2 regions of the Stenotrophomonas sp. YJH_SMC_48-3 genome follow, and region 1 is predicted to be linked to the other one. Evidence: riboswitches for the same ligand, from Rfam matches in the RefSeq annotation. Region 1 holds a riboswitch; the other holds the start of a gene.
What was found. A riboswitch is a leader RNA that binds a small molecule or an ion and turns the genes downstream of it on or off. The one in region 1 is predicted to bind glycine.
Positions count from the first base shown of each region.

Region 2: another riboswitch for glycine. It lies ahead of gcvP (aminomethyl-transferring glycine dehydrogenase); the one in region 1 lies ahead of AC5P65_RS01900 (trimeric intracellular cation channel family protein).

Region 1 covers NZ_JCAFSQ010000001.1:412,164-416,033, forward strand. Annotated here, with positions in the region: gene AC5P65_RS01895 (DUF5076 domain-containing protein) at 147-458, shown strand; gene AC5P65_RS01900 (trimeric intracellular cation channel family protein) at 544-1,161, opposite strand; glycine riboswitch at 1,244-1,349, opposite strand; glycine riboswitch at 1,363-1,452, opposite strand; gene AC5P65_RS01905 (GIY-YIG nuclease family protein) at 1,493-1,768, shown strand; gene AC5P65_RS01910 (hypothetical protein) at 1,950-2,402, shown strand; gene AC5P65_RS01915 (NAD(P)/FAD-dependent oxidoreductase) at 2,484-3,764, opposite strand.
Region 2 covers NZ_JCAFSQ010000003.1:110,327-114,196, forward strand. Annotated here, with positions in the region: gene gcvP (aminomethyl-transferring glycine dehydrogenase) at 1-2,225, opposite strand, end outside; glycine riboswitch at 2,288-2,390, opposite strand; gene AC5P65_RS05590 (multidrug effflux MFS transporter) at 2,690-3,870, shown strand, end outside.

The DNA of each region.
Region 1 (3,870 bases):
CCAGGTACATCGCCGGGGTGGTGAGAACGATGGATGGGGCCTTCATGTAGCGTCGAGCCCGCGAAGCGCGGGGCTTTGTAGAAGATCCGCTCCACGTACGCTCCAGGTCACGTCACAATGCCACTTCCTGTTTGGTGGCCGCAGCCATGAAAGAACTGATCATTCCAGAAGCCGCACAGCGCGATGAGGATTCCATCGAGATGATCCGCGTGTGGATTGCCGAACGGGGATTGCATGCTTCGCTGAACGTTGGCCTGTATGGCGATCGTCCTGGCATTCGAGAGGAGCATGCGTGGGGACGCATCCTGGCAGACGTCGCCCAGCATGTCGCAGATGCTCTGGTCGTGAGTGGCGGGATGGACCGCGGCGCGGCGATCAACGCGATCAAGGATGCATTCGATGAAGAGCTGCGGGCGCCGTCCAGTGGGCGCTCGGGGGGATTCGTGGTCCGCCACTGAGGGACCAGATGGGCGCCGCGGCGCTGGAGACAGCGTCCCAACGCAACACGGCAACAAGCGCTGGGCGACGTGGAGAACGCGAACTTCAATGCACTTCGTCGTGGTACACGAACTTCGGCATTTCCCAGCGGTAGTGGATCGCCAGCAGGCGCAGCGCGAAGCCGCCGCCGAGGCAGCACAGGATTGCGGTGGCATCGGCCACGCCCCAGTGCAGCAGCAACAGGTAGGCCGCGCCGGTCAGCAGCGCGATGATCGCGTACAGCTCCTTCTGGAAGATGAGTGGTACCTCGTTGCAGAGGATGTCGCGCAGCACGCCGCCGAACGCGCCGGTCAGCATGCCGGCGATCAGCACGATGGGCATGGCATGGCCGGCCTCGCGCGCGATAGAGCAGCCGATCAGGGTGAAGGCGATCAGGCCCAGGCCGTCGAGCACCAGGAAGGTGCGGCGGAAGTGGTGCATCCAGCGTGCGACCCAGGTGGCGATCAGTGCCGCGCACACGGTGAAGCCGAGGTACTCGGGATGTTTGACCCAGCCCAGCGGATAGTGGCCAAGAAGGATGTCGCGCAGTGAACCACCACCGAGGGCAGTGACGCAGGCGATCATGACCACGCCGAACAGGTCCATGCGGCGGCGGCCGGCGGACAGTGCGCCGGTCATGGCTTCGGCGGAAATGGCGATCAGGTAGATGACGGACAGCAGCATGGGACAGGCTCCGGGCGCGGTGGGGCCGGCCATGCGCGACTACCGCCACTGCCTGCGCAATGACGGGATGACGATGACCGGTGCCGCTCCCGCTGTCCTTTTGCCTGAGAGTTCAGCGGCATGGGCCGCGTGCCCCTTCGGCGGATCGTCCCAGGCGTGCCCGGTGACCTCTCTCCAGCTCGGCGAGTCGAATGCATGGTTGGTGGGATTCCAGCCCACCGGCCTGAGCGATCATGGGAGCCTGCGCCTTCGGCGGGCGCCAGCGCGGCGCCTCTCTCCTGCATTCGGGCGCCAGTATATCCGCTGCAGTGCAGCACGGCATAATCCGGGCATGACTCCGTCCCTCCGCCCCTGGTTCCTGTACCTGCTCGAATGCCGCGACGGCAGCTATTACGCTGGCATCAGCACCGACGTGGACGCGCGTTTCGCCGCCCACCAGGCCGGCAAGGGCGCGCGCTACACCCGGGCGCGGCCACCGCTGCGCGTGCTGGCCGTGCGCGAGTACCCGGACCGGGCCGCCGCGTCACGGGCCGAATGGCAGCTCAAGCAGCAGCCGCGCGAACGCAAGCTGGCCTGGCTGCAGGCCCCGGATCCTGCGCTTCTGTAGAGCCGAGCCCACGCTCGGCTCCGGGTTCTGTAGATTCACGCCATGCGTGGATGGGCTGCCGGGCCATGCGATGATCGCTCCGCGCCAAGCGCTGGAGACCCGGATGTCCACCTTTGCTTTTCAGCACGACTGTCGGTCATTGTCGTCGCTGTGGTACCCGAAACCGAAGGCGCCGTGAACGATGCGCGCCGCCGGCAAAGCATGGATCTCCATCGTCGTGCTGGTCGCCGGCATCGCGCTGTTGCCTGGCCTGCTGTACCTGCTCGGGCTGGCATTGGCAGGCGGTCGGCCGAAGCCGGCCGGCCGTGTGCCCAGTGGTGTGGCTGCGTGCAGCAGTGAGCCACGGGCGGGATACCACGCGATGAACCCCTGGCGCTTCACCGCCCAGTTCTTCGACAAGGACGTGATGAAGAAGGTGCCTGAAGTTGAGCGTGAGGCCTTCTGGATTGCCCGGCGCCACCCGTGGCGGCAACCGCAGCGCGGCATGCCGCGCTGGCATCTCAGTAGTACCGCATTGACGATCTGGATCACCCGGCATTGGAGTACCGCGCAGATTGCCGACACCGCGAGGAAGGAGGACCTCTGTCGGACCGGGTCGAAACGGTGGGTGTCCGGTGGCCCGATGAACCGGTAGATCCGACGCCATGCGTGGAGGGTGTTGACGGGGTCAGAATCCTTTCCTGCGGAAAGGGATCCGACCCCGCTGCGTGCAGCCCTACCGCTTCGGCTGCCGGTCGTCGCGGTCATCACCGAAGATGATTCGCGCACTGCGCTGGTAGCTCCAATACGCGACCGCCCAGTTCAGCAGCACCACGATGCGGTTGCGGAAGCCGATCAGGAAGAACACGTGCGCGGCCAGCCAGAACCACCACGCCAGCACGCCCGACAGCTGCAGTCGGCCCAGGTGCACGATCGCGGCCATGCGGCCGATGGTGGCGAGGTTGCCGTAGTCCGCGTACTTGAACGGACCGGGTTCGGGCTTGCCGTGCAGGCGCGCGCGGATGACCTCGGCCACGTACTTGCCCATCTGCTTGGCCGCGGGCGCCACACCGGGTACCGGCTTGCCGTCGGCCTGGCTCAGTGCGGCCAGGTCGCCGGCCACGAACAGCTCTGGGTGATCGGGCAGGGTCAGGTCCGGTTGCACCGGCACGCGGCCCGCGCGGTCCAGCGGCACGTCCAGCGTGCGCGCCAGCGGTGAAGCGGCCACGCCGGCGGCCCAGACCACGGTGCGTGCCGGCACGAACTGGTCACCGAGCGTGAAGCCCTGGCTGCCGATGTCGCTCACCGGGGTACCGGTCAGCACTTCCACGCCCAGCTTCTCCAGCTGCCGACGCGCCTTCAGCGAAAGCACTTCCGGGAACGAGGACAGCACGCGCGGCCCGGCCTCGATCAGCCGCACTTTCGCACTTGCCGGATCAATGTGGCGGAACTCGTTGCGCAGCGTGTGGCGCGCGATCTCGGCCAGCGTGCCGGCCAGTTCGACGCCAGTGGGACCACCACCGACGACGGCGAAACTCAGCCACGCCGCCTTCTTTGCCGGGTCCGGTTCGGCCTCGGCACGCTCGAACGCCAGCAGCAGCTTGCGGCGCAGCGCGATGGCATCGTCCAGCGTCTTCAGGCCGGGCGCATCATCGGCCCACTGGTCATTGCCGAAGTAGGCGTGGGTGGCGCCGGTGGCCAGCAGCAGGCTGTCGTAGTCCAGCGCGCTGCCATCGGCCATGCGGATCTGCCGGGCCTGCTTGTCGATGGCCACCACTTCGCCGAGGCGGACTTCCACATTGCGCTGGTTGCCGAGGATGTGGCGCAGCGGTGCGGCGATATCTGGCGCGGACAGGCCGGCGGTGGCCACCTGGTACAGCAGCGGCTGGAAGAGGTGATGGTTGCGGCGGTCGACCAGGGTGATGCGTATGCGCTCGCGGGCCAGGGCACGGGTGGCCCAGAGACCGGCAAAACCGCCGCCGACAACAACCAGGTGGGGAACGCGCTCGCGACTCATCGACTCACTCCAGTGGGGGCATTGGGGGAAGCGCCTGGCATCTTCGCATGATGGCCACCTGTCACGTCAGCGCCTGCCCGGATCGGCGATACTCGGGTTCAGGCAA
Region 2 (3,870 bases), on a different contig from region 1:
CTGACCATGCCGACCGGGCCGTTGTCACCCAGCTTGCCCGGCAGGAACGGGGCCAGGTGTTCCTTGACCGCGCACGGGCCAACGCCCGGGCCGCCACCGCCGTGCGGAATGCAGAAGGTCTTGTGCAGGTTCAGGTGCGAAACGTCCGAACCCCACTTGCCGGGCTTGGCCACGCCGACCAGGGCGTTCATGTTGGCGCCGTCGGTGTACACCTGGCCGCCGTGCTTGTGGATGATCTCGCAGATCTCGACCACCTCTTCCTCGAACACGCCGTGCGTGGACGGGTAGGTCATCATGATCGCGGCCAGGCGGTCGCTGTACTTCTCGGCGTTGAGGCGGATGTCTTCCACATCGACATTGCCGTTGGCATCGGTCTTGGTGACCACCACCTTCATGCCGCACATCTGCGCCGAGGCCGGGTTGGTGCCGTGCGCCGAATCCGGGATCAGGCAGATGTCGCGATGGCCCTCGCCGCGCGAGCGGTGGTAGGCACGGATCGCCAGCAGGCCGGCGTACTCACCCTGCGCGCCGGAGTTCGGCTGCAGGCTGACCGCGTCGTAGCCGGTGCATTCGACCAGCATCGCTTCCAGCGTGTCGATCAGTTCCTTGTAGCCCAGCGCCTGGTCGGCCGGCACCAGCGGATGGATCTGCGAGAACTCCGGCCAGGTCACCGGGATCATCTCGGCGGTGGCGTTGAGCTTCATGGTGCACGAACCCAGCGGGATCATCGTGCGGTCCATCGCCAGGTCCTTGTCGGCCAGCGAACGCAGGTAGCGCAGCAGTTCGTGCTCGCTGTGGTGGGTGTTGAACACCGGATGGGTCAGGAACGCAGACTGGCGCAGCAGGCCGGCCGGCAGCGCGTCGGCGGTGCTTGCGTCCAGCGCATCGATGTCGGCCTGCGCGCCGAACACGGCGGCCAGCGCGACCACGTCGGCGCGGGTGGCGGTCTCGTCCAGGCTGATGCCGACCGAGTCGCTGTCGATCGCGCGCAGGTTGTAACCTGCGGCGCGTGCCTTGGCGTGGATCTCATCGGCGTGCACGCCGGTGACGTGCAGGGTGTCGAAGAAGTCGCCACCGACCTGTACGCCGGCGTTGCGCAGTGCCGCTGCCAGGATGGCGGCCAGGCGGTGGGTGCGGCGGGCGATGCGGGTCAGGCCTTCCGGGCCATGGTAGACCGCATACATCGAGGCCATCACTGCCAGCAGCACCTGTGCGGTACAGATGTTGGAGGTGGCCTTCTCGCGGCGGATGTGCTGCTCGCGGGTCTGCAGGGTCAGTCGGTATGCCGGATTGCCCTGGGCATCGACCGAAACGCCGATCAGGCGGCCCGGCATCGAGCGCTTGTAGGCGTCACGGCAGGCCATGAAGGCGGCGTGCGGGCCACCGAAGCCGAACGGCACGCCGAAACGCTGGCTGTTGCCGACCACGATGTCCGCGCCCCATTCGCCCGGGGCAGCCAGCAGGGTCAGGGCCAGCAGGTCGGTGGCCACGGCCACCAGGCCGCCGCGTGCGTGCACGGCATCGACCAGCGCTTTGTAGTCGCCGACCTGGCCGAAGGTGTCCGGGTACTGCAGCAGCAGGCCGAAGGCTTCTGCTTCCAGTGCCTCGGCCGGGGTGCCGACGCGCAGCACGATGCCCATGGGCTCGGCGCGGGTGCGCAGCAGTTCCAGGGTCTGCGGGTGCACGGCATCGTGCACGAAGAAGGTGTCCGACTTCGACTTGGCCGAACGCTTGGCCAGGGTCATCGCTTCGGCGGCGGCGGTGGCTTCGTCCAGCAGCGAGGCGTTGGCGATCTCCATGCCGGTCAGGTCGGCGCACAGGGTCTGGAAGTTGATCAGCGCTTCCATGCGGCCCTGCGAGATTTCCGCCTGGTACGGGGTGTAGGCGGTGTACCACGCCGGGTTTTCCAGGATGTTGCGCAGGATCACGTTCGGCGTGTGGGTACCGTAGTAACCCTGGCCGATGAAGCTGCGCAGCACGGTGTTCTTGTCGGCGATCGCACGGATCTTCGCCAGTGCCTGCACTTCGGTCATCGACTCCGGCAGCGCCAGCGGCGCCGGCGACTTGATCTTGGCCGGCACGATGGCATCGGTCATCGCATCCAGCGACGCGTGGCCGACGACGTCGAGCATCTGCGCGATCTCGGCATCGTTGGGGCCGATGTGGCGCTCGACGAACGCATTGTGGTGCTCGAGCTCACGCAGGGAAGGGGTGTTCTGGGACATGGCGAAGGATCCGTCAGGAAAGGGCACACGCACGGGCACAAGCCGCCGGTCGGCGGTCTGCGGGGCGCCCCTCTGTCCTTTTGCCTGAGAGTTTGGAAGCGCGGAAAACCGCGGCTTCGTGCCCCTTCGGCGCCGGATCGAACCGGTCTCTCCAGAGTTCTGTTACGGGTGGTATCGGGCCTGAGCGATTACGGGCGTTGCGCCTTCGGCAGCGGTGTTCCGCTTCTCCCACCGTGTTGCCCGCCGATTATAGCCCGTTGCGGGCCCGCTGGCCGCGCCCCGGCGCGGGCCCGCGGCTGAATGGCCGATGGCCCGGCCGTGCGTTTTGTGCACCGCTGCATGGCATCGGGCGCAATCCCCACCTATGATGGGCGGATACCCGAATTCATCTGGCGCCGTCCCCGTTGCAGCGGGACCGGCGCCCGCCGTGCGTGCCGCGCATGGCCCTGCCGGACGCTTCCTTCATGACCGCCGCCGTTGCTCCCTCCACCCGCCGCATGGCCCTGCTGCTTGCCGGCCTGGCCATGTTCGGCCCGTTCTCGATCGATACCATCTTCCCCGCGTTCCCGCAGCTGGCGCAGCGCCTGTCGGTGGACGAGGTGGCGGTGCAGCAGACCATCAGCGTGTACCTGCTGTTCTATGGCCTGATGAGCCTGGCGCATGGCCCGCTGTCCGATGCGTGGGGGCGCAAGCGGGTGATCCTCGGTGGCCTGGTGGTGTTCGTCGGCGCCTCGGTCGGCTGTGCGCTGTCCACCGATCTGGCCACGCTGCTGGCGTTCCGCGCGCTGCAGGGCCTGTCGGCGGGTGTCGGCATGATCGTCGGCCGCGCGGTGATCCGCGATCTCTACCATGGCCACGACGCGCAGCGCCTGATGAGCCAGGTGTCGATGCTGTTCGGCATCGCCCCGGCCATCGCGCCGATCATCGGTGGCTGGATCCTGCTCAGTGGCGCCGGCTGGCCGCTGATTTTCTGGTTCCTGGTGGTGTTCGCGCTGGTCCTGCTGGCAGCCACTGCACGCTACCTGCCGGAGACCCATCCGGTCGAAGCGCGCGTGCCGTTGTCGCCGCACGCGTTGATGCGCGATTACGTGCGCATCGGTTTCAACCCGCGCTTCCTGCGCCTGGCGCTGGCCGGCAGCATCGGCTTCGGTGGCATCTTCCTGTACATCTCGTCGGCGCCGGTGTTCGTGATGCAGCACCTGCACCTGGGCGAGGGCGGTTTCGCCTGGTTGTTCATCCCCACCATCGGCGGCATGACCACCGGCTCGTTCCTGTCCGGGCGCATGGCCGGGCACACCACGCCCACCCGCCAGGTCGCCATCGGTTTCAGCCTGTGCGCGCTGTCGGCGCTGCTGAATGTCGGCTACGTGGCGCTGTCGCCGCAGTTCGTGTTGCCGTGGGCAGTGCTGCCGATCTTCCTGGGCGGCATGGGCATGGCGCTGATCTTCCCGATCCTGGCGCTGGCGGTGCTGGACATGTATCCGCACCAGCGCGGCCTGGCCTCGTCGCTGCAGGCCTTCGTGCAGCTGATGATCAGCACCGTGGTGGCCGGCGTGGTGTCGCCGTTGCTCAGTGCCAGCCCGCTGCACCTGGCGCTGGGCCAGGCCGCGTTCTTTGGCGCCGGCTTCGTGTTCTGGTACTGGGA